DNA from 4 places in the Pseudolabrys sp. FHR47 genome. Region 3 is predicted to be linked to each of the others. Evidence: predicted binding sites of a transcription regulator. Region 3 holds the regulator's gene; each other region holds the start of a gene.
The links. The regulator LexA, encoded in region 3, represses DNA repair genes until DNA is damaged. The targets are predictions, from matches to a motif close to TGTTCNNNNTGTGTTCNG.

Region 1 (5,844 bases), 1.5 Mb from region 3:
GCTCGAGCGGCACACCCGCGAATACGTGCTCAGCCGCATCCGCGCCGGCGTTCTGGAACACGGCTTTGCCGACCTGATGCGCGAGGCCCAGTGTGGCGAGCGTATGGACCGCGAGGGCGAGATCCATGAGGGCATCTTCATCTCGCACCCCAGGGGTATGGACCGCATCGACCTGCACAAATATTCCGGCGGCTCGTCGGTCATCGTCTATGGCCAGACCGAACTGACGCGCGATCTCTACGAGGCGCGCGAGAAGATGAAGGGCAACGTCATCCACAACGTCGAGGATGTGACATTGCATGATCTCGACAGTGCCGCGCCTTACGTCACTTATCGCGGCGGCGACAAAACCGTCCGCATCGACTGCGATTACATCGTCGGTGCCGATGGCTTCCACGGTGTTAGCCGCAAGTCGATTCCAAAGGACGTGTTGCGCGAGTATGAGAAGGTCTATCCGTTCGGCTGGCTCGGCGTCCTGTCGCAGACCAAACCGGTGTCGCCGGAACTGATCTATACCAAGCATGAGCGCGGCTTCGCGCTGTGCTCGCTGCGTTCACAGGTGCTCAGCCGATATTACATCCAGGTGCCGCTGACCGACACGGCCGAGGATTGGTCTGACGACGCTTTCTGGGCCGAACTCAAGCGCCGCCTGCCGGCCGACGTCGCCGCTCGCCTGATCACCGGGCCGTCGATCGAAAAGAGTATTGCGCCGCTGCGCAGCTTCGTCGCCGAGCCGATGAGCTATGGCCGGCTGTATCTGGCCGGCGACGCCGCGCATATCGTGCCGCCGACCGGCGCGCGCGGCCTCAACAGCGCTGCCTCGGATATCTATTATCTCTACCACGCTATGCTCGACCACTATCAGAAAGGCGACGACGCTGGCCTGAAAGGCTATTCGGCGAAGGCGCTGGCACGGGTGTGGAAGGCGCAGCGGTTCTCGTGGTGGATGACGACGATGCTACACCGCTTCCCGGACAACATCCCCTACGACAAGAAACTGCAGGACACCGAGCTGGAATATCTCTTGTCGTCCGACGCCGCCAAAAGCGCGATGGCGGAGAACTATGTCGGCCTGCCGTTCTAATTGTCGGTCGGCAGCGGCCCCTTCGGCTTGTCGAGCGCGGCGAAATGGCCGCGCGTCTGCAGCCACCACAGCAAGGCCAGCGATGGAATGGCCGCCACAGCGGTGATGATGAAGAACGTCACCCAGCCGGAATATTCGGCGATGAAGCCGCCGCCCGAGGCGAGCGTGGTGCGGCCGACGGCGGCGAGCGCGGTGAGCAGCGCATATTGCGTCGCCGTGTGGGCGCGGTCGCCGCACAAAGCCGACAGGTAGGCGACGAAGATCACGGTGCCGATGGCGCCGGTGAAGTTCTCGACGATGATGGTCACCGTCAGCGCCGGTACGCTGACGCCGACCAGCGCCAGCCATGAGAAGGTGAGGTTGGACGCCATCTGCACGATGCCGCCGATCCACAGGCTCGTGGCAAGCGGCAGCGCGCGCACAATGGCGCCGCCGGCAAAGCCGCCGATCAGCGCGGCGGCGAGCCCGACGCCTTTCACCACCGCCGCATAGGTCGCCTTGTCGAAGCCGATATCGATGACGAAAGCGGCGGTGAGCGCGCCGGCGAAAGCGTCGCAGAATTTGTACAGCACGACGAACAGCAGCACGATAATGGCGGCGTCGCGCGCCAGGAACTCGCCGAAGGCGCCGGTCGCGGTCTCATACAGGCGTTGCAGCGGATTATGCGAGCGGTCGACGGCCGTCGCGGGCGCGTCGGGCTCGGTGGCGAACAAGGTCGCGCCGATGCCGATCGCCATGCCGAAGGCGGCGCCGATATAGCCCCACATCCATACATTGGCGCGCGGCACGCCCTTGTATTCCAGCCAGGCGACGAGGAACAGCACGCCCGCGCCGGAGGCGAGCATGCCGATGCGATAGGCGGCGACATAGCCGGCCATCCCGGCGCCCTGTTCGCTGGTGTCGAGACTTTCGACGCGGAAGGCATCGACCACGATGTCCTGCGTTGCCGAGGCGGTGGCGACCAGCACCGCGCCGACGATGATCAGTGGCAGCGATTTCAGGGGATCGCAGAAGCCGAGGATGACAATGGTGACGAACAGCAGAAGCTGCGTGAACATCAGCCAGCCGCGGCGGCGGCCGAGCAGGCGCGACAGCACCGGAATATCGAGCGCGTCGATCAGCGGCGCCCACAGGAACTTGAAGGTGTAGGGCAGGCCGACCAGCGAGAACAGGCCGATGGTGGCGAGGTCAATATGGCTTTCGGTCAGCCATACCGCCAGCGTTGAACCCGACAGCGCCAGCGGCAGGCCGGACGAGAAGCCGAGCAGCAGCACGATGAGTACGCGCGGCTTGAGATAGACGGCGAGCGCCTCGGCGAAGGAGCGGCGGGTCGCGGCGTCGGCTTCGGGCGTGGCGGTCATGGCGCTCTTTCTTCACCTCTCCCCATCCAAAGTCGGATTTATCCGACTTTGGCATTTTGAATGCCTAACCCGGATATATCCGGGTTGGGTTGGAGAGGTCGACGCGCGAAGCGCGTCGGGAGAGGGGGTTATAGCACCGGGAGACTTGCAAACCCCTCTCCCCAACCCTCTCCCCACAGGAGAGAGGGGGGCGCGCCAAGTGCTGGGCGCGGCAGAGCCTACTCCCCCGCGATCTTGCGCACCGGCGCGGCGATCACGTCGGCGCTGGCGGGCGTGTCGGCGTCGAAATCGAGGCCCTCGATCTTGCCGGCGCGCTTCTCGATCTTGCCGGTCGAGATCAGGATGCTGTCAATGTCGGCATTGGCCTGGTTGAAGTGCGATTGCAGCTTGCGCACGCGCTCGGACAGCAAGGTGACGTCCTTCATCATCATGCCGACCTCGGTGCGGATCTGGTCGGCGGCCTCGCGCATCTCGGCATCCTTGCGCACCTGCTTGATGACCTGAATCGCCATGACCATCAAAGTCGGCGACACGATCATGACGCGGGCGCGCTGCGCCTTCTGCACCAGATCGTCGAACTGTTCGTGCAGATCGGCATAGACCGATTCCGACGGGATGAACATCAGCGCGATGTCCTGTGTCTCGCCGGGCAGGAGATATTTGCCGGCAATATCGGAGACATGTTTGGTGATGTCGGTGCGCACGCGGGCGGCGGCGAACTTGCGTTCCTCGTCGCTCTCGGCGGCGCGCAGCGCAGTCAGCGCCTCGAGCGGAAACTTGGCGTCGATTACCAAAGGCCCGGAGTCGGGCATGAACACCACGCAGTCCGGCTTGGTGCGGTTCGACAGGCTGTACTGGAATTCGTAGGCGCCCTTCGGCAGCACATCCATGATGATGGCCTCGAGCTGGCCCTGTCCGAAGGCGCCGCGCGACTGCTTGTTGCTCAGCACGTTCTGCAACGAGGTCACGGTCGACGAGAGTTCAGTGATGTTCTTCTGCGCCGAATCGATCACCGCCAGCCGCGAATGCAGCGCCTGCAAATGATCGGAGGTGTGCTTGGCGGTGGTCTTCATCGACTCGCCGAGGTTCTGGCTCACCGCGTCGAGCCGGGTGTTGACCGTCTGGGCCAGTTGGCCGTGCGCGTTCTGCAGCCACGCGCCCATGGCGTCGAGCCGTGCGTTGAGTTCGCGCAGCCGCTGGTCCTGCTCCGCGTCGACCTCCGGCTTCTTCGGCCGCAGCAGAATGACCAGGATGGCGATGAGGCAGATGACGGCGAGCGCCGCGATGGCCAGCCCGACGGGCAGGGCAGCCGACGATTGCAGGAATTCGCGAAGCTGATCGGTCAGGGGAGGGTTCATGGCGTGGGTTTTAACCCGATTCGGCGCGGGAGGGAACGAAGAGCGAACGGGCTTTCAGACGAGCCGAAATCAGCGCCTTTTGGGCGATTCCGTTGACCTTCCAGCTCGCACCCCTTACATCGCCGACCATGGCGATCCGCGACATCCTCATCATCCCCGAAAAGAAGCTCCGGCTGGTTTCCGAGCCGATCAAGGCGTTCGACAAGCCGCTGCGCACTTTGGTCGACGACATGTTCGAGACCATGTACGAGGCGCCGGGCATTGGGCTCGCCGCCATCCAGATCGGCGAGCCGGTCCGCGTCGTCACCATTGACGTCGCCAAGAAGGACGACCCGAAGGCGCCGCAGGTCTTTATCAATCCGGAGATCGTTTGGTCCTCGGAGGAGCACTCGGTCTACGAGGAAGGCTGCCTGTCGATTCCGGAATATTACGAGGAGGTCGAGCGGCCGGCGAAGGTGCGGGTCAAGTTCTTCGACGCCGACGGCAAGCCGCAAGAACTGGAAGCCGACGGTCTGCTAGCGACCTGCCTGCAGCACGAGATCGACCACCTCAACGGTGTGCTGTTCATCGATCACATTTCCAAACTGAAGCGCGATCGCGTGATCAAGAAGTTTACCAAGGCCGCCAAGCACGGCGTCTCGCCCGCGCTCGCCAAGGATAAAGAGCCGTCGCATCATATCGGCTGAGGCCGAAGGATAGGCTCATGTCGCTCCGCCTCATCTTCATGGGCACGCCCGACTTCGCGGTGCCGACCTTGCTGGCGCTGCATGCGGCCGGGCATGAGATCGCCGCGGTCTATACGCGCGCGGCCAAGCCCGGCGGGCGGCGCGGCCTCGATCTGGTGCCGACGCCGGTTGAGCGTGAAGCGACCAAACTCGGGCTCAAGGTGCTGACGCCGAAATCCCTGCGCAACGACGAGGCGCAGGCCGAATTCGTCGCTCTCAACGCCGATGCCGCCATCGTCGTCGCTTACGGCCTTATCCTGCCGAAACCTGTGCTGGAAGCGCCGCGGCTCGGCTGCTTCAATGTCCATGCCTCGCTGCTGCCGCGCTGGCGCGGCGCTGCGCCCATTCACCGCGCCATTATGGCCGGCGATGCCGAGACCGGCGTCACCATCATGCAGATGGACGAGGGCCTCGACACCGGCGCCATGATGATGCGCGAGGCAATGCCGATCGCCGCCGACGCCACGACCGGTGAATTGCACGATGCGCTAGCCGCGATGGGCGCGCGGCTGATGCCGGTAGCGCTGGCCGCGGCCGATCGCGGTTCGCTCAAGCCGACGCCGCAGCCGGCCGAGGGCGTCACCTACGCCGAGAAGATTGCCAAAAGCGAAGCGCGCATCGACTGGTCGCGACCGGCGCGCGACGTGCACAATCACATCCGCGGTCTGTCGCCGTTTCCCGGCGCCTGGTTCGAGTTCGACGGCGCGCGCGTGAAAGTGCTGCGCTCGACACTTGGGTCGGGGTCCGGTGCGCCCGGCACCGCATTGGACGACAATCTCACCATCGCCTGCGGCGACGGCGCGGTGCGACTCGTCCAGGTGCAGCGTGAAGGCAAGAAGGCCATGAGCGCCGAGGAATTCCTGCGCGGCAATGCGCTGCGAAAGGGAACGGCCCTGTCGTGAGCCAGGCTATTCGCACAGAAACGCCGGCCGACATCGAGGCGATCCGCGCGGTCAATACGGCGGCTTTCGGCGGCGCGCAGGAAGCGGCGCTGATTGATGCTTTGCGCGACGATGGCGACTTGTTGCTGTCGCTGGTGGCCGAGATTGGCGGCGGCATCATCGGTCATGTCGCGTTCTCGCGCACGCATGTTGAACATGAGGGCGGCGCCGATCCGGCTGTTGCCCTCGCGCCGGTTGCCGTGCGGCCTGAGCATCGGCGCAAGGGCGTCGGCCGCGCACTGGTGCAAAGCGGACTAGAGCAGCTTACCGAGCGCGGCGAGACTTTGGTCTTCGTTCTGGGCGAGCCTGAGTATTACGGCCGCTTCGGCTTCAGCACGGGACCTGCCGCGCATTTCGCCTCGCCCTATGCCGGGC
Region 2 (5,844 bases), 180 kb from region 3:
GCCCGCTGGAATGCCCCAAAGGACATGTATCGGCTGCCCGCTCCCATCGTGCTGCAAGGCGAGAACGCTGGGGCCGCGCACGCGATCCGGATAATCCTCAATGGCGACCGCGACGGAGAGTCCTGCCAGAGCATCGACAGGCAAAATACCATCTTTCGCGAGTTCGTCATAGCCGTGGTCGGAGATGAGATAATCACCGGCAAGCACCAGCGTTTGGATGCGTCGAAGCGTTTCGCTCATTGACGATCACCCCCACCCCGGCGCTTCGCGCCGACCCTCCCCACATAGCTCGCCGGACGGCGAGCGTCCGCTCGCCTATGGGGGAGGGTGAAGAAGAAACTACTCCGCCGCCCTCTGGCCCTTCTTCTTCGGCCCCGCATCCTTCTTCGCCAGCACGGGCTTGAGATACTGCCCCGTATAGCTACGCTTTTCCTTGACGATATCCTCCGGCGTTCCGGCCGCGACGATCTCGCCGCCGCCGTCGCCGCCTTCGGGGCCGAGATCGATCACCCAGTCCGCGGTCTTGATGACCTCGAGATTGTGCTCGATGACCACCACGGTGTTGCCGCCCTCGACCAGCTCGTGCAGCACTTCGAGCAGCTTGGCGACGTCGTGGAAGTGCAGGCCCGTGGTCGGCTCGTCGAGGATATAGAGCGTGCGGCCGGTCGAGCGCTTCGACAATTCCTTGGCGAGCTTGATGCGCTGCGCCTCGCCGCCGGACAAGGTCGTGGCCTGCTGGCCGACATGGATGTAATCCAGGCCGACGCGGTGCAAGAGCGCCAGCACGTCGCGCACGCGCGGCACCGCCTTGAAGAACTCCAGCGCTTCCTCGACCGTCATGTCGAGCACGTCGGCGATCGACTTGCCCTTGAACAGCACCTCCAGCGTCTCGCGGTTGTAGCGCTTGCCCTTGCAGACGTCGCAGGTGACGTAGACGTCGGGCAGGAAGTGCATCTCGATCTTGATGACGCCGTCGCCCTGGCAGGCCTCGCAGCGGCCGCCCTTGACGTTGAAGGAGAAGCGCCCGGGCTCGTAGCCGCGCGCCTTGGCCTCGGGCAGGCCGGCGAACCATTCGCGGATCGGCGTGAAGGCGCCGGTATAGGTCGCGGGGTTGCTGCGCGGCGTGCGGCCGATCGGCGACTGGTCGATGTCGATGATCTTGTCGATGTGCTCCAGGCCCTCGATACGGTCGTGCGGCGCGGGGGCGAGGCTCGCGCCGTTGAGCTTGCGCGCCACCGAGGCATAGAGCGTGTCGATCAGCAGCGTCGACTTGCCGCCGCCGGACACGCCGGTGATGGCGGTGAACAGCCCGAGCGGAATCTCGGCCGTGACGTTCTTGAGGTTGTTGCCGCGGGCGTTGACGATTTTGAGCTGGCGGCGCTTCTCGGGCGCGCGGCGCTGCGGCACCGGCACGTTCATTTCGCCGGACAGGTACTTGCCGGTCCATGACTGCGGCGCGGCGATCAGGTCCTCGACCTTGCCCTCGGCAATGATGTTGCCGCCATGGATGCCGGCGCCGGGGCCGATGTCCAGCACATGGTCGGCGAGGCGGATGGCGTCCTCGTCATGCTCGACCACGATCACGGTGTTGCCGAGATCGCGCAGGCGCTTGAGGGTCTCGAGCAGCCGCGCATTGTCGCGCTGGTGCAGGCCGATCGACGGTTCGTCGAGCACATAGAGCACGCCGGTGAGGCCCGAGCCGATCTGCGAGGCGAGACGAATGCGCTGGCTCTCGCCGCCGGACAACGTGCCGGAGGCGCGGGAGAGGGTGAGATAATCGAGGCCGACATCGTTGAGGAAGCGCAAGCGATCGCGGATCTCCTTGAGGATGCGCGGCGCGATCTCGTTCTGCTTGGCGTTGAGATGCTTCGGCAGTTCGGTCACCCAGTCACCGGCGGCGCGGATCGACAGCTCGGCGATCTCGCTGATGGTCTTGCCGGCGATCTTGACGCACAAGGCCTCGGGCTTGAGGCGCGCGCCGTGGCAGGCTTCGCAGGGCGTGTCGGAAAAATACTTGCCCAGCTCCTCGCGCGCCCATTCCGAGTCGGTTTCCTTGAAGCGGCGCTCGAGATTGGTGATGACGCCTTCGAACGGCTTCTTGGTGGTGTAGCCGCGCATGCCGTCGTCATAGACGAACTTAATGTCGTCCTCGCCGGAGCCGTAGAGGATGGCCTCCTGCGTCTTCTTCGGCAGGTCCTTCCATTTGGTGTCGAGGGTGAACTTGTAGTGCTTGCCAAGCGCTTCGAGCGTCTGGGTGTAATAAGGCGAGGATGATTTCGCCCAGGGCGCGATGGCGCCCTTGCCGACCTTGGCGTCGCGGTCGGGGATGATCAGTTCGGCATCGATATGCTGCTCGACGCCGAGGCCGCCGCAGGCCGGGCAGGCGCCGAACGGATTGTTGAATGAAAAGAGGCGCGGCTCGATCTCGGGAATGGTGAAGCCGGAGACCGGGCAGGCGAACTTCTCGGAGAAGATCAGCCGTTCGTGCGTGGCGTTGCGGCCGCGATTGGCGGCGGCGCCGGTCGCCTTGGTGTCGGCGAGTTCGACCACGGCAAGCCCCTCGGCGAGCTTGAGGCATTGCTCCAGCGAGTCGGCGAGGCGCGCGGCGATGTCGGGCTTTACGACGAGGCGATCGACGACGACGTCGATGTCGTGGGTGAACTTCTTGTCGAGCGGCTTGACCTCGGCAATCTCGTGGAATTCGCCGTCGATCTTCACGCGCTGATAGCCCTTGCGCATGTACTCGGCGAGTTCCTTCTTGTACTCGCCCTTGCGGCCGCGCACGACGGGGGCCAGCACATAGATGCGCGTGCCTTCCGGCAGCGCCAGCACGCGATCGACCATCTGCGACACGGTCTGCGATTCAATTGGTAATCCTGTTGCCGGCGAATAGGGAATGCCGACGCGCGCCCAGAGGAGGCGCATGTAGTCGTAGATCTCGGTGACGGTGCCGACGGTCGAACGCGGATTCTTCGAGGTCGTCTTCTGCTCGATGGAGATGGCGGGCGACAGGCCGTCGATCTGGTCGACGTCCGGCTTCTGCATCATCTCCAGGAACTGGCGGGCGTAAGCCGAGAGTGACTCGACGTAGCGGCGCTGGCCCTCGGCATAGATGGTGTCGAAGGCGAGCGAGGATTTGCCCGAGCCCGACAGGCCGGTGAACACGACGAGCTGGTCACGGGGGATGACCACATCGACATTCTTGAGATTGTGCTCGCGGGCGCCGCGGATGGTGATCTGGCGGCTGTCGAGGAGGCGCTTGGTCGACAGGGAATTGGCGGTCTTGTCGGTCATGAGGGCGAACGGAACCTGTTGGCGCGGCAAAAAGGCCGGCGTTCCGGCGACCGACTGGGTCCGCTGGAGCACACGACAGGAGGAACGTAGTGAGAACGGAGCCGCTTCGCTAGGGGCAGCAGTTACTTTCATACGGAGCGGTGCGCATTGGGGATAACCGCTGTTCCAGGGGGCCGGAACAACAAAAAAGGGCCGGCGCGAGGCCGGCCCTTTGCATTTGATACTGTCGAGTGGCGTCGATCAGAACCGATAGTTCAAACCGGCGCGGACGACGTTGTACTTGAAGTCGCCGGTCGCGGTGGCGCCGGCCAGTGTCAGGGTCGTGTCGCCGGAGTCGATGTAGAGATATTCGCCCTTCACGCTCCAGCGATCCCACACCGCCCATTCGAGACCGCCGCCGACCGCGTAGCCCGAACCCCAGGCCGAATCCTCGATCGACGCAGTGCCGACGCTCAGCTTCAGCTTGGTCTTGGTGTAGGCCCAGCCGCCGGTGCCGTAGATCAGTGCACGGTTGAAGGCATAGCCGATGCGGCCCCGCACGGTGGCGTAGGCGTCGATCTTGCCTTCCGCCGTGACGGCACCGGCCGTTTCGGTTGCCTTGATGGTCGTGCCCTGGAAGTCGCCTTCCACGCCGAGCACGAAGCTGCCGATCTGCCAGTTGTAGCCAACCTGGCCGCCATAGACGCCGCCCTTGGCGTTGTCGGCGAAGGAGTCGGACCAGCCGTAGCCGCCATTGATGCCGGCGTAGAATCCGGTCCACGAAAAATACGGTGCGTAATAGGCCGGAGCGGGGGCCTTGAGCGGGATGTCGGCCGCCGACGCCGAAACGGCGAGCGCCGGCAAACAGACACAGCCAAGCAATAACGCGTGAAAGCGCTTCATCGCGATCCTCATAGGTTTGTTGTGGTGGCGAAACGCAATACGCGCAGCAACGAAAAATGCTGCCGCGACCCTGCGTTGAGTCGCGTTGATGAGTTATTAACGACGGCAATCTGGCTATTGGAGCGACCGACCCATGAATCAAAAAGAGGCCGGCCAAAGGCCGGCCTCAGTTGGAACGGAGGTTCGAGATCAGAAGCGAACGTTCACGCCAGCACGCACCATATTGATCCGCGGCCTGAAGGTGGTTTCGACACCGCAGACGCCGGCGTCGCAGGTCGCTTTGCCGAGATCGGCATAGAGATATTCCGCTTTCACCGACCAGTCCCGGCTGATGCCGTATTCGATGCCGCCGCCGGCGGTCCAGCCGGTGGTGGTCCTGGTGTTGCTGCCGGTGCTGGTCGATATCTTGGCCCCGGAGAAGGCCGCGCCGCCGGTGATGTAAGGCAGCCAGCGGTCCATCGCGTAGCCGACGCGACCGCGGGCCGTACCGACCCACGTGTTCTTTACTTCGCAGCTCGCGGCGCCGCAGGTCGCGACATTCGAGCCGTTGCCCTTGATGAAGGCGTAGTCGATGTCGCCTTCGAGGCCCCAGACCCAGACACCGGTTTGGATGTTGTAGCCGACCGTCACGCCGGCGAGCCAACCGTATTGCGAATTGGTGGTGAAATCGGCGAGCGAGTTGGTGACGTGAGCCTTGCCCCAGCCGTAGCCGCCATTGGCGCCGACATAGATGCCGCTCCAGTTGTACGGCACGTAAGCGGGCAGGGGCGGCGCCTTGTAGATGGGTCTACGCAGATCGGCTGCGAATGACGGTGCCGTCATCGCCAGCGCGATAATCCATAACGAAACGATGCGGATGACATGCGTCATCGCGATCCTCCTGTTTTTCGATGAAAAACCCAAGACGAAGGACTCGACGCAACGCTGACGGGAATAATTCAACATAACGTATTTGTGGATGATTCGCATCTATAAGTTGCATTCATCGCAAAAATGTAGAAACGACGGCGATTCTCGATGGCTCCCATTTGACAAAAGTGGCGCGAATGAATAGAACAAAAACGGAACAAACGTGGGCGAGCCCTGCGGTGGGCCGGATAGGGCTTCTCCCGATGCCATGATCCGCTGTGGATTAAGGGCGGCAAGGAGAGACGCCTCCCGTGTCGCGCCGTAGGGTGAGTTGGCAAGGGTAAATGAGCAGGGGACGCCGCGCGGCGAGCGGCCCCTTTATATGGAAAGCGGCGACCGGTTGCGTTGCGCTCAAGCCGTTTAGGATCGGCTGTGGCGCAAGATTAAGTTCAAGAACGTTCGGTTCGGCTTTTGTCGGCAGATCGGTCAGCCAGGCGGAGAGCATCATGGCGGGTAGCGTCAACAAAGTGATTTTGGTCGGCAATCTGGGCGCCGACCCGGAAATTCGCCGCACGCAGGACGGCCGTCCGGTCGCCAACCTGCGCATCGCGACATCGGAGACGTGGCGCGACAAGAACACCGGCGAGCGCAAGGAAAAGACCGAGTGGCACCGCGTCGTCGTGTTCAACGAAGGCTTGTGCAAGGTCATCGAGCAGTATCTCAAGAAGGGCGCCAAGGTTTACCTCGAAGGCGCGCTGCAGACCCGCAAGTGGCAGGACAAGGACGGTCAGGATCGCTACTCGACCGAGGTCGTGCTGC
Region 3 (5,844 bases):
CTGGGTCGAGCCGATGGCGCAGGTGCTGAACAATCTCGGCTCCGAGAGCATCTGGGTGGTGCATGGCTCCGACGGCCTCGATGAGATCACCACCGCGGGCCCGACCACGGTTGCGGAACTCAAGGGCGGCAAGATCCGCACCTTCGAGATCACGCCGGAGGACGCCGGCCTGTCGCGCTCCAAGCCGGACGCGCTCAAGGGCGGCGATGCCGACACCAATGCCAAGGCGTTGCTCGATGTACTCAAGGGCAAGCCGGGGCCGTTCCGCGACGTCGCCATTCTCAATGCCGCGGCGGGACTCATCGTCGCCGGCAAGGCCAAGGACCTCAAGGAAGGCGCGGCGATGGCGGCGCAGTCGATCGATTCCGGCGAAGCCGAGGGTCGGCTTGACCGCCTGATTGCGGTATCCTGCGCCACGGAGGAGTAATTCCACTTGGCCGATATCCTGAAGAAGATCGAAGCCTACAAGCGCGAGGAAATCGCGGCGGCCAAGCGCGTGCGCTCACTGGCCGACCTCGAGGCGCAGGCCAAAGCCCTGCCCGCGCCGCGCGGCTTCCAGCGCGCCATCGAGATGCGGATCGCCGCCGGCGACTACGCGCTGATCGCCGAGATCAAGAAGGCGAGCCCGTCCAAGGGGCTGATCCGGCCGGATTTCGACCCGCCCGCACTCGCCAAGGCCTATGAGGCCGGCGGCGCGACCTGCCTTTCGGTTTTGACGGACGCGCCGAGCTTCCAGGGCAAGCCTGAGTTCCTCACCGCCGCCCGCGAGGCGACCACGCTGCCGGCGCTGCGCAAGGACTTCATGTTCGAGCCCTACCAGTGCGCCGAGGCGCGGGCCTGGGGCGCGGACTGCATTCTGATCATCATGGCATGCCTCGATGACGGCGCCGCCGCAGAACTGGAAAGCGCAGCTTTTTCATATGGCATGGACATTCTTGTTGAAGTTCATGCAGAAGATGAGCTGGAGCGCGCCCTCAAGCTGAAATCACGCCTGATCGGCATCAACAACCGCGACCTGCGCACCTTCGAAACCTCCCTCACGGTCAGCGAGCGCCTCGCGCCTCTCGTGCCCAAGGACCGCGTCATCGTCGGCGAGAGCGGGATCTTCACGCCCGCCGACCTCGCCCGGCTGGAAACCGTCGGCATCTCGACCTTCCTGATCGGCGAAAGCCTGATGCGGCAGGCCGACGTCGCCGCCGCCACCCGCGCCTTGCTCGCCCGCCCCAGCCACGCCGCCGCGGAGTAGAACGATGGCGAAAGCGAAGGCCGCCAGGAAACCTGCCAAGGTCACCGCGAAGCCAAAGCTCAGCCATATCGATCGGACCGGCCAGGCCAACATGGTCGACGTCTCGGCCAAGGCGCCGACTGAGCGCGTTGCTGTGGCCGAGGGCCGCGTCATCATGCGCAAGGAGACGCTCGACACCGTCATCGCCGGCAATGCGATGAAGGGCGATGTCCTCGGCGCCGCCCGTCTCGCCGGCATTATGGCGGCCAAACATACCCATGGCCTGATCCCGCTCTGTCACCCGCTGCCGATCACCAAAGTGACGGTCGATATCTTCCCCGAGCACAGCTTCCCAGGTTTCCTGGTGCAGGCGACCGTCAAGGTCACCGGCAAGACCGGCGTCGAGATGGAGGCGCTGACGGCGGTGTCGATCGCTTGCCTGACCATCTACGACATGGCCAAAGCCATCGAAAAATCGATGCGCATCGAGGGCATCCGCCTCTTGGAAAAGACCGGCGGCAAGTCAGGCCCCTACAAGGCGGAAGCGTAACAATGCCCCTCATGCCGGTCTCCGAGGCCTTGGCGCGGGTGTTGGCCGATACCCAGCCGCTGGGCATCGAAGAGGTCGCCCTGAGCGACGCCCAGGGCCGCGTGCTGGCAGAGGATGTCACCGCGCTGCGCACCCAGCCTCCGGCCGACGTGTCGGCGATGGACGGCTACGCGGTGCGCGCCGAGGACATCGCCACACCGCCGGCGACGCTGACGGTGATCGGTGAAGTCGCCGCCGGCCATCCTTTCGCCGGCCTCGTCGAGACGGGCCAAGCTGCGCGCATCTTCACTGGCGGCGTACTCCCCGATGGCGCCGACACCGTCGTCATCCAGGAGCTTACCCGCCGCGACGGCGACAAGGTCACGGTCGAGAAGACCGCCATCAAAGGCCGCAATGTCCGCTACGCCGGCATCGATTTCAAACAAAGCGAGGTCCTGCTTGAGAAAGGCCGGGCGCTGACCGATCGCGACCTGATGCTCGCGGCCGCCATGAACCACCCGCGGCTGCGCGTTCATCGCCGGCCCGTCGTCGCGGTGCTCGGCACTGGCGATGAACTGGTCATGCCCGGCAGTGAGCTCGGCCCCGGCCAGATCGTCTATTCCAACGGCTTCGCACTCACAGCGCTGGCACGCGCCGCCGGCGCCGAGGTGATCGATCTCGGCGTCGCCCGCGATACGCTCGATGACATCGGCGGCCGCATTCGAAAGGCGCGCGAAGCCAAGGTCGATGTGCTGCTCACCAGTGGCGGCGCTTCGGTCGGCGACCATGACTTGGTGCAGAAGGCGCTGAAGGCCGAAGGCCTCGATCTGTCATTCTGGCGGGTCGCGCTGCGCCCCGGCCGGCCGATGATGCACGGCCGGCTCGGCGCCATGCATGTGCTCGGTGTGCCGGGCAATCCGGTGTCGTCCTACGTCTGCGCCTTCCTGTTTCTGCTGCCGCTGCTGCGCAAGCTTTCCGGCCGCAGCGACATCGAGACGCCGCCGGAATCCGCCATCCTTGGCCGCGATCTTCCAGCCAATGACGACCGCGCCGACTATCTGCGCGCCACGCTGGAGTCCGGCCCCGATGGTCCGATCGCGACGCCGGTCCAGAATCAGGATAGTTCCCTGATGGCACCACTCTCGCAGGCCGGTTGCCTGTTGATTCGGGAGCCGCAAGCCCCTGCGGCTAAGGCCGGCAGCCGCTGCCGCATCCTTAAGTTCGGGTTTTAGCGGCCTCTCGACTTGTTCACGCCAAATTAAGTGGTTGCGGAACACATATCGAACAGATAGTGTCCGTTCATGCTTTGTTTCGGATGATTCCGCGCCAATCAGGCTTTGCGGGATCGGCCGCGACCGGGAGACCCACGATGCTGACGCGCAAACAATTCGAACTCCTGCGGTTCATCCACGAGCGGCTGACCGAAACCGGCGTGCCGCCCTCCTTCGACGAAATGAAGGATGCGCTGGATTTGCGCTCCAAGTCCGGCATCCACCGCCTGATCACCGCGCTGGAAGAGCGCGGCTTCATCCGGCGCCTCGCCAACCGCGCCCGCGCCATCGAGGTGATCAAGCTGCCGGACTCGGTCCAGCACGGTCTCGGCGGCGGCAACGGCCGCGTGCGTGGGTTCAACCCGAGCGTCATCGAGGGCAATCTCGGCAAGGCGCGCCCCGTGGTCACGGAAGACGACGCGGCGCGGCCGATCTCGGTACCGGTCATGGGCCGCATCGCCGCCGGTACGCCGATCGAGGCGATCCAGCAGCGCAGCCATGTCATCAACATGCCGCCGGAGTTGCTCTCGACCGGCGAACATTTCGCGCTGGAAGTGCGCGGCGACTCGATGATCGACGCCGGCATTCTCGACGGCGACATTGCCCTCATCCGCCGCTCCGAGGCCGCCGATACTGGTGACATCGTGGTGGCGCTGATTGACGACGAGGAAGCCACCCTGAAGCGTTTCCGCCGCCGCGGCGCCTCGATCGCCTTGGAGCCCGCCAACGCCTCCTATGAGGTGCGTATCCTGCCGCCCAATCGTGTGCGCATCCAGGGCAAGTTGGTGGCGATGTTCAGAAGGTATTAGCTCGGTCATTCCGGGGCGCGCTGAAAGCGCGAGCCCGGAATCCATACACACTGACCGGGATTATGGATTCCGGGTTCGCGGCCAAAAGGCCGCGCCCCGGAATGACAGCCTCAATCCCCCGCTTCCAGATCTTCCGTTCGCGGCGTGGCATCCGGCGCATTGCGTCGGATGTTTTGCGTTGAGGCATCGGCCGCCGGGACCTTGCGCGCTCTCGCCCATGGCCGGTCCTGCGTTACTGGCCGCGCCACTTCCATATCGAAACTGTCGCCTTTGACGTAGAGCGCCGCAGCGCCATGGCGCTGCCAGGCCGGCCGGTCGATGAGCATGGCCTCGCAAGCGCGGGGCGCCGTCCGCGAAGACAGGACCACAGTGGCGCGCGCACAGTCTTCGGCAAAAGCCTCGACAGACGACGCGAAGGCCACGGTGCGCCCATCGCGCAATGTCGCCGTGCAGCCAATGGCGTCGCAGCGAACGCCATCATCCGGTTTCGTACCATCGGTGCCGCGCATGTCGCCATCGGCCGAGAGCCATTCCTTGACCGCGAAGCTGTCGCGGCCACGCTGCAGGAAAACCAGATGTCCGGACGCGCCACGCACGGCCGCGGTCTGGCCGTCGCCGGCAATCAAGACATCCGGCTGCGGCGTCGCCAGCGCCCAGACCGCGGAGACGACGACACAGGCCGCACCGCTCCAGCGCAGTGGCGAGCGCAGCAGACAGAGCAGCAGCAAGCCCAGCGTCACCAGAAGCAGCGGCCCGACGCCGAAGGCCGGCATCGGCCCCACCGCGCCGGGCAATTGCGTCACCCAGAGCGCGACCGCGATCATCCAGTCGAGGCCGAGGCCCATGAGCTTCCAGAACACGGCATCGAAGCCGAACGGCATGGTCAGCGCGCCGGCAATGCCCATGGGCATCACCACCACCGACACGACCGGCATGGCCAGAAGGTTGGCGATGACGCCGTAAGGCGCGATGCGGTGAAAGTGGAAGGCAGCGAACGGCGTGGTCGCTAAACCGGCCACCAGCGAGGCAAGGATCAGTGCGGCGATTTCTCGCCCGCCCCACAGCGCAATGCGTGCCGCGAGCGGGCTGTCGGCGCCCGCCTGCCAGCGCAGCGAGGTCTGATAGAGCGCGACCAAGGCGAGCGTTGCGGCAAACGACATCTGGAAGCTCGGATGCACCAGAGCTTGCGGCGTCAGCGCCATGACAATCAGCGCCGCCACCGTCAGGGTGCGGAATGTGATCGCCGGACGATCGGCCATAATGCCAACGAGCACGATGGCGACCATGATGTAGGAGCGCTGGGTGGCCACTTCGGCACCGGACAACATCAGATAGAACGTTGCCGCCCCGAGCGCGCCAAGCGCCGCCCATTTCTTGATAGGTCGCGTCAGCGCCAGCGACGAAACCAGCGCCAGCACGGCGCGGATGACAAAGAACACCATGCCGGCGACCACCGCCATGTGATAGCCGGAGATCGACAACACATGCGCCAGGCTTGAGACGTACATGGCGTCGTTGACAGCGGGCGATATCGCATCGCGCGTGCCGGTGATCAGCGCCGAGGCGATCGAGCCGCGATCGCCCGGCAGAATCGCACGAATTCGGTTGTCCATGCTGTCACGCAGGCCGTCGAAGAAAGTTGCATAGGACAGCCACAAACCAGGCTTCACGGGCGCAGCTTCTTGGCGAACACGGCCAAGCACATAGCCGGAGGCGCCGATCTTTTGAAAATAGAGATCGCGCGCGAAGTCGTAGCCGCCGGGTCGCAGGGGCTCGAGGGGCGGCGCCAGATATGTCTTGAACGCCACGAACGTACCCACCGCCGGCGCCGTGCTCTTTCTTACCGAGACGCGTACCCGCTCCGGTATTTCCGTGATGCGCGGTGCCTCAAATTTGTGAACCCGCACGACGATGCGGTCGCTCTTGGCCCGCTCCTCGCGAATCTCGACGAAGCCCGACACCTGCGCGCTCCAGGTCGCGCTGCGCAGGATCGGATGGTCGATGCGTGCG
Region 4 (5,844 bases), 2.1 Mb from region 3:
TGCCGGTGCCCTGCCGATCACGTCTGAATGATCCTGGCCGGCGAAGCGGCACCAGGCTTCGTTAGCGTAAGTTACAAGGCCCTGGGCGTCACGGCGCAGGATGAGGTCGCCTTGCGCTTCGAGCATTCCGCGGGCGCGCACTTCCGCTTCGCGTGCTTCCCAAAGCTGGTCGGATAATTCATCGATACGAAGTTCGAGATCGCGCCGGCGGTTCTTGGCGATACGGCGGCGATAGAGCAGGAACGCGATGACGGCGCAGGCGGCGGCAAACAGCGCGCCAGTGCCGATGGCATAGCTGTGTGGGTCGTAATCGGGGCTCGACAGGCGGATGCCGGCCAGAAAACCGAGCGCGCCGGAAATGACCGACAGAGTGATGACGGCCGAGCGGCCGAACAGGATGAGCGCCGCGGTGTTGCGCGAATGGGTCGGTGCGGGCTTGCGGGTTTTGACTTGAGCCATGCGGGGCTATTTCGCCCAGCAATCCTTGCTATTCGATGGTTTCTTTCGGAACGACATCGCGTCGTAGTGAAAGCGCGGTTAAGCGCCTGAACAATGAATGAAAGCTCGTCACGTTGCCGAACCAGGTGGAAGGGCCGGGCGCCAAATATACACAAAATTACTGTACAATACCGCGCAGGAGAGGCCGTCTTTCATCGTCAAGTTATTTAATAAATAGCCTTCATATTGGCTAACCGATTTTAAACGCCAGCGTCCTCGACGCGTGGCAAGTGCCTCGTGGAAAGGTTGCACGCATGTCACTTTCGCAAGTCTACACGCGCCGCACGAAATCGGTGGGCACTTTGTTCGCATTCGGCCTTGCCATGGCCCTTGGCATCGGTATTGCCGTCGCAATCAGTGCCTACTCCATGACGAAGGTGCGCATTGGCAGCGCAACCTATGACAAAATCATTCAGGCGAAGGATCTGGTGGCGGACATTCTGCCGCCGCCCCTCTACATCATCGAGCCGTATCTTGAAGCAACCAGGGCCGCTCACCTTGATGCGCCGGTTGCCGACGTCAAGAAACGGATGGCCGAGCTGCGCAAGGATTACGATACGCGCCGCACGTTCTGGCAGGCATCGAATCTCGACGGCACCATCCGCGACAAGCTGACCGAGGCATCGCACGCGCATGCCGGCAAGTTCTGGACGGTATTCGACGGCAAGCTCGTGCCGAGCTTGGAACGTCAAGACCGCGCGGCGGCCATGGCGGCTTATGGCGAACTCACGGAGATTTACCGGGCGCATCGCGAAGTAATCGACGAGATCGTCAACGCAGCCAATGCGCTTGCCGTGAATGTGGAAGCCGAGGCATCCGATCAGGGCCAGATTGCCATCTGGTCCGTCGCCGCCGTCGATGCCGCGTTGTTTCTGCTCTTGATCGTCGGCATCGTCGCGATCGTTCGCCGCCTCATCAACCCGCTTCAGATTCTTGGACAAGGCCTCGAAAGCCTGGCGAGCGGCAATCTGACCTCGCGTATCACGCAGCAGATGCCGCCCGAATACCGGCATCTGCGGGACTATCTCAACACTGCCAACGATCGACTCAATCAGGTGATCGGCGCTGTAAAAAAATCGGCGCGTGACGTGACCAGCGCGTCGGTCGAAATCTCTGCCAGCACGACGGATCTGTCGCAGCGTACAGAAGAACAGGCGGCGACGATCGAGGAAACCGCCGCGTCGATGGAACAGATCTCGTCAATCGTGAAATCGAATGCCGACAACGCCCTGCGAGCCGCCACGCAGGCCAAGGCCACCCAGAGCGTGGCCAATCGGGGCGGCGAGGTTGTCGCCAATGCCGTGAGTGCCATGGCGCAGATCGAGGAATCCTCGCGCAAAATTTCCGATATCATTAGCGTGATCGATGAAATCGCGCGGCAGACCAACCTGCTCGCACTCAATGCCGCGGTCGAAGCGGCTCGCGCTGGGGAAGCCGGCCGTGGTTTTGCCGTCGTTGCGTCCGAGGTGCGCAGTCTGGCGCAGCGGTCGTCTCAGGCAGCCAAGGACATCAAGGATCTCATCACCAGGTCAGGCGCCGAGGTCAAGGACGGCGTCGATCTGGTCAACCGCGCCGGCGCTTCGCTCGGCGAGATCGTAACCTCGATCCGGGAAGTGGCGTCCATCATCGACGATATTGCTACCGCGAGTGCCGAACAGGCCTCAGGCATCGAGCAGATCAACAAGGCGCTGACGCAAATGGACACGGTCACGCAGCAGAACTCGGCGCTGGTGGAAGAGAACGCATCGACCGCACGGTCGCTCGAGGATCAGGCCCGCGCCATGGACGAGCAGATCGAGTTCTTCAGCATCAACCAAGCCGGCTTGCCGGATGCCTTAGATCAACGCCCGGCAGCCGGCACACCGACGGCACTGGCGCGAGCGGCCTGAGGCGCCTGGCCGTGAGCTAGGCCGCGCGCCGCAGATCGTCGGCCAGGGCGCGATACGACAGCGCCTCGGCCAGATGCACCCGGCCGACGCTCGTCGCGCCGTCGAGGTCGGCGAGCGTGCGCGCCACGCGCAGAACGCGATGATAGCCGCGCGCCGATAACTGCATGCGATCGGCGGCATCGCGCAGTAGCTTGGTGCCGCCGGCATCGGTGCGGGTGACTTCTTCGAGCAGCGGACCGTTCGCCTGTGCATTGCAGCGGACATGCGGTGCCCCATGCGCCGCGTAACGTTCCGCCTGGATGTCGCGGGCGCGGGCGACCCGCGCGGCGACCTCGCGGCTGCCTTCGGACGGCGGCGGCAGAATGAGATCGGCGGCGGTGACCGCCGGCACTTCGATGTGCAGGTCGATACGGTCGATCAGCGGGCCGGACAAGCGGCCCTGGTAATCGGCGGCACAGCGCACATTGGGCGCGCGGTTGCAGGCAAAACCCGGATCGTTGGCGCGGCCGCAGCGGCACGGATTCATGGCGCCGACGAGCATGAAGCGCGCCGGATAAGTGACACGGTGATTGGCGCGGGCGATGGCGACTTCGCCGGTCTCGAGCGGCTGACGCAGCGAGTCGAGCACCTGGCCGGAAAACTCCGGCATCTCGTCGAGAAACAGCACGCCGTTATGCGCCAGCGACACTTCGCCGGGTCGCGCCCGCAGGCCGCCGCCGACCAGCGCCGGCATCGAGGCCGAATGATGCGGCGCGCGGAATGGCCGGCGGTTGGTGAGCGCGCCCCCCTCGATCTCGCCCGCCACCGAGGCGATCATCGAGACTTCCAGCAACTCGGTCGGCGACAAAGGCGGGAGGATCGACGGCAATCGCGCCGCCAGCATCGACTTGCCGGCGCCCGGCGGGCCGACCATCAACAGGTTATGGCCGCCGGCGGCGGCTACTTCGAGCGCGCGCTTGGCGCTTTCCTGGCCCTTGATGTCGGCAAGATCGGGCGGCAAGCCCTCGACTTCGCGGATCTTCGGGGTTGGCCGCGTCAGCACCTGCGTGCCGCGGAAGTGATTGGCGAGCTGGATCAGCGATTGCGCGGCGATGATCTCGATTTCGGGGCTGGCCCACGCAGCCTCGGCGCCGCAGGCCTGCGGGCAGATCAGGCCGTAGCCGCGCGCATTGGCGCCGATGGCCGCCGGCAGCACGCCGGCCACCGCGGCAATGGAGCCGTCGAGACCGAGTTCGCCGAGCACGGTGAACCCGGCCAGCGCGTCCGGCGGGATGGCGCCGATCGCCGCCATCAGACCAAGTGCGATCGGCAGGTCGAAATGGCTGCCCTCCTTGGGCATGTCCGCGGGCGCCAGGTTCACGGTGATGCGTCGCGCCGGCAATGCGAGCCCCGAAGCAATCAGGGCAGCGCGAACCCGTTCCTTGGCCTCGGACACGGCCTTGTCGGGCAGGCCGACGATATTGAAGGCCGGCAGCCCCGGCGCGACCTGCACCTGGACGTCCACGGCGCGGGCTTCGATGCCCTCGAATGCTACGGTTGCGACCCGTTGGACCATGTTGCCCTCGCCACTACTTTTAAGTGTAGCCGAAGTTGTGGAGAGCGACAAGAACATTTGCAGAACAAAACGACTCGATTAAGATACCTCCATTCGCGGCTCAACCCGGAGTGAGTGTCATGATCGATCGCACCAGAATGCAAAACGACCTTCTCGAAGCCCGGCGCGCGCGCCTCGAGGCCGAGGCCGCCAATCAGGACGTCGAGGAATTGATCTGGGAGCTTCAGCACGTTCAGCTCGGTCGCCAGCGAGTCGTCTTTTCGATCGCGGGTTTTGAGCAGGAGGCGGCTTAACGCACGCTCTGCGGTAATTCCGTGGGGTGAGCGACGTCGTGCTTTGCCTTGAGCGCCATGGATCGGCGCAAATGCATCGAGGTGAATGCAACATTAAAATAAAACAGATGCTCGTTATCTTAACTTAGGCAAGCATCCGTGTTTTCGTAGCATTAATACCGGTCGTGGTTATTTGCTCGCAGTACTATGTAAGCGAGTAGGCCCGTGACCAATTCCGACAACGTTTCGCTTCACGCGCTCCAGACCGAAATTCTGGAAGCCATGGTGACGGGCGAGCGCTTCGAAGTCATCGCCGAACGTCTGTGTCTGCGCGCCGAGGCGCTCGCGCCTGGCGCCATCTGCACCATTGTCGGTTTCACGAACGAAGGCCGGATCAAGGCCCTGGCGTCGCCGAGCCTGCCGGCCAGTTACGGCGAATCGATTACCGGAATTGAAATCGGTCCCGAAGTCGGCTCCTGCGGCACGGTGGCCTATCGCGGCGAGCCGGTCGAAGTCGACGATATCGCCACCAGCCCGCTGTGGGAATCTTACAGAGACCTCGTCCTGCCGCTCGGATTGCAGGCTTGCTGGTCGTACCCGATCAAGACTCGCGACGGTCGTGTTGCCGCGGCCTTTGGGTTCTACTTTCGCGAAAAGCGCGGCCCGACGGTGTTCGAACGTTCGATCGTCAGTACCTGCGTTCACCTGTGTTCTATCGCCATCGAGCATGCGCTGACGCAGAAGCGCAATCACGCTCTCGCCTATTACGACCAGCTCACCGGACTGCCGAACCGGCGCAGCTTCGACGACATGATGTTCGACCGTATCGTGTCGATGGACCCGGCGTTCGGTCTTCTGGTCGTCGATATCGACAATCTGAAGATCGCGAACGACACCATGGGCCATGTCGTCGGCGACAGTCTCATTCAGGAGGTCGCCGCAAGGCTGTCGGAAGCCGCCCCGAACGGCGCGAGCCGTATTGGCGGTGATGAGTTTGCCGTTCTGATCGACGGTTGCCGCAGTCATGCCGAACTGGCAGCCGCGGCGGACCGGATCGTCGAAGCGATGAAGACGCCGTTCGATTGCGCCGGCTATACGATCACGCCGCAGATCACCATGGGCGGCGTCGTCTACGAACTCGACGGTGTCGATCCCGATCTGCTGCGGCAGAATGCCGACTTCGCGATCTACCACGCCAAGTCCGTCAACCGCGGCGGTTACGCGCTGTTCAAAAGAGAGATGCGAACGTCGATCGCGACGCGCATGTCGACGATCCGCGCCGTTGGCGATGCGCTCAACGAATCCCGCGTTCTGCCGTTCTATCAGCCGCTGGTCACGTTGAGCGACGGCACCATCCTTGGCTTCGAGGCTTTGGCCCGCATTCGAATGGACAATGGCGCCATTGTTTCCGCCGGACAGTTCCAGGCGGCGCTGTCGGATCCGAGTATCGCCTTTCGCCTGACCGATCAGATGCTCGGCCACATCGCGCGCGACATGCGTGGCTGGCTGAGCGCGGGCTTCGATGTCCAGCATGTCGGCATCAATCTCTCGACGGCGGATTTCCATCGCGGCGATATCGAGCAGCGCCTGATGGCGGCATTCGAGCCCACCGGCGTGCCGCTCGATCGCA

Region 1: a site for LexA is predicted at 3,835-3,852, ahead of E8Q40_RS04000 (DNA recombination protein RmuC). Genes of this name have one in related genera too.
Region 2: a site for LexA is predicted at 3,375-3,392, ahead of uvrA (excinuclease ABC subunit UvrA). Genes of this name have one in related genera too.
Region 4: a site for LexA is predicted at 3,992-4,009, ahead of E8Q40_RS01185 (YifB family Mg chelatase-like AAA ATPase). Genes of this name have one in related genera too.

Annotation. Positions count from the first base shown of each region.
Region 1 covers NZ_CP039740.1:808,465-814,308, forward strand. Annotated here, with positions in the region: gene pobA (4-hydroxybenzoate 3-monooxygenase) at 1-1,084, shown strand, start outside; gene E8Q40_RS03995 (MFS transporter) at 1,081-2,445, opposite strand; gene E8Q40_RS04000 (DNA recombination protein RmuC) at 2,664-3,803, opposite strand; gene def (peptide deformylase) at 3,932-4,489, shown strand; gene fmt (methionyl-tRNA formyltransferase) at 4,507-5,430, shown strand; gene E8Q40_RS04015 (GNAT family N-acetyltransferase) at 5,427-5,844, shown strand, end outside.
Region 2 covers NZ_CP039740.1:2,534,444-2,540,287, reverse strand. Annotated here, with positions in the region: gene E8Q40_RS12495 (DUF4258 domain-containing protein) at 1-240, opposite strand, end outside; gene uvrA (excinuclease ABC subunit UvrA) at 340-3,294, opposite strand; gene E8Q40_RS12485 (outer membrane protein) at 3,535-4,176, opposite strand; gene E8Q40_RS12480 (outer membrane protein) at 4,366-5,046, opposite strand; gene E8Q40_RS12475 (single-stranded DNA-binding protein) at 5,532-5,844, shown strand, end outside.
Region 3 covers NZ_CP039740.1:2,356,563-2,362,406, reverse strand. Annotated here, with positions in the region: gene trpD (anthranilate phosphoribosyltransferase) at 1-427, shown strand, start outside; gene trpC (indole-3-glycerol phosphate synthase TrpC) at 434-1,246, shown strand; gene moaC (cyclic pyranopterin monophosphate synthase MoaC) at 1,251-1,775, shown strand; gene glp (gephyrin-like molybdotransferase Glp) at 1,778-2,986, shown strand; gene lexA (transcriptional repressor LexA) at 3,124-3,834, shown strand; gene E8Q40_RS11640 (ComEC/Rec2 family competence protein) at 3,945-5,844, opposite strand, start outside.
Region 4 covers NZ_CP039740.1:240,532-246,375, forward strand. Annotated here, with positions in the region: gene E8Q40_RS01175 (PAS domain-containing hybrid sensor histidine kinase/response regulator) at 1-459, opposite strand, end outside; gene E8Q40_RS01180 (methyl-accepting chemotaxis protein) at 753-2,387, shown strand; gene E8Q40_RS01185 (YifB family Mg chelatase-like AAA ATPase) at 2,404-3,942, opposite strand; gene E8Q40_RS21865 (hypothetical protein) at 4,062-4,235, shown strand; gene E8Q40_RS01190 (bifunctional diguanylate cyclase/phosphodiesterase) at 4,440-5,844, shown strand, end outside.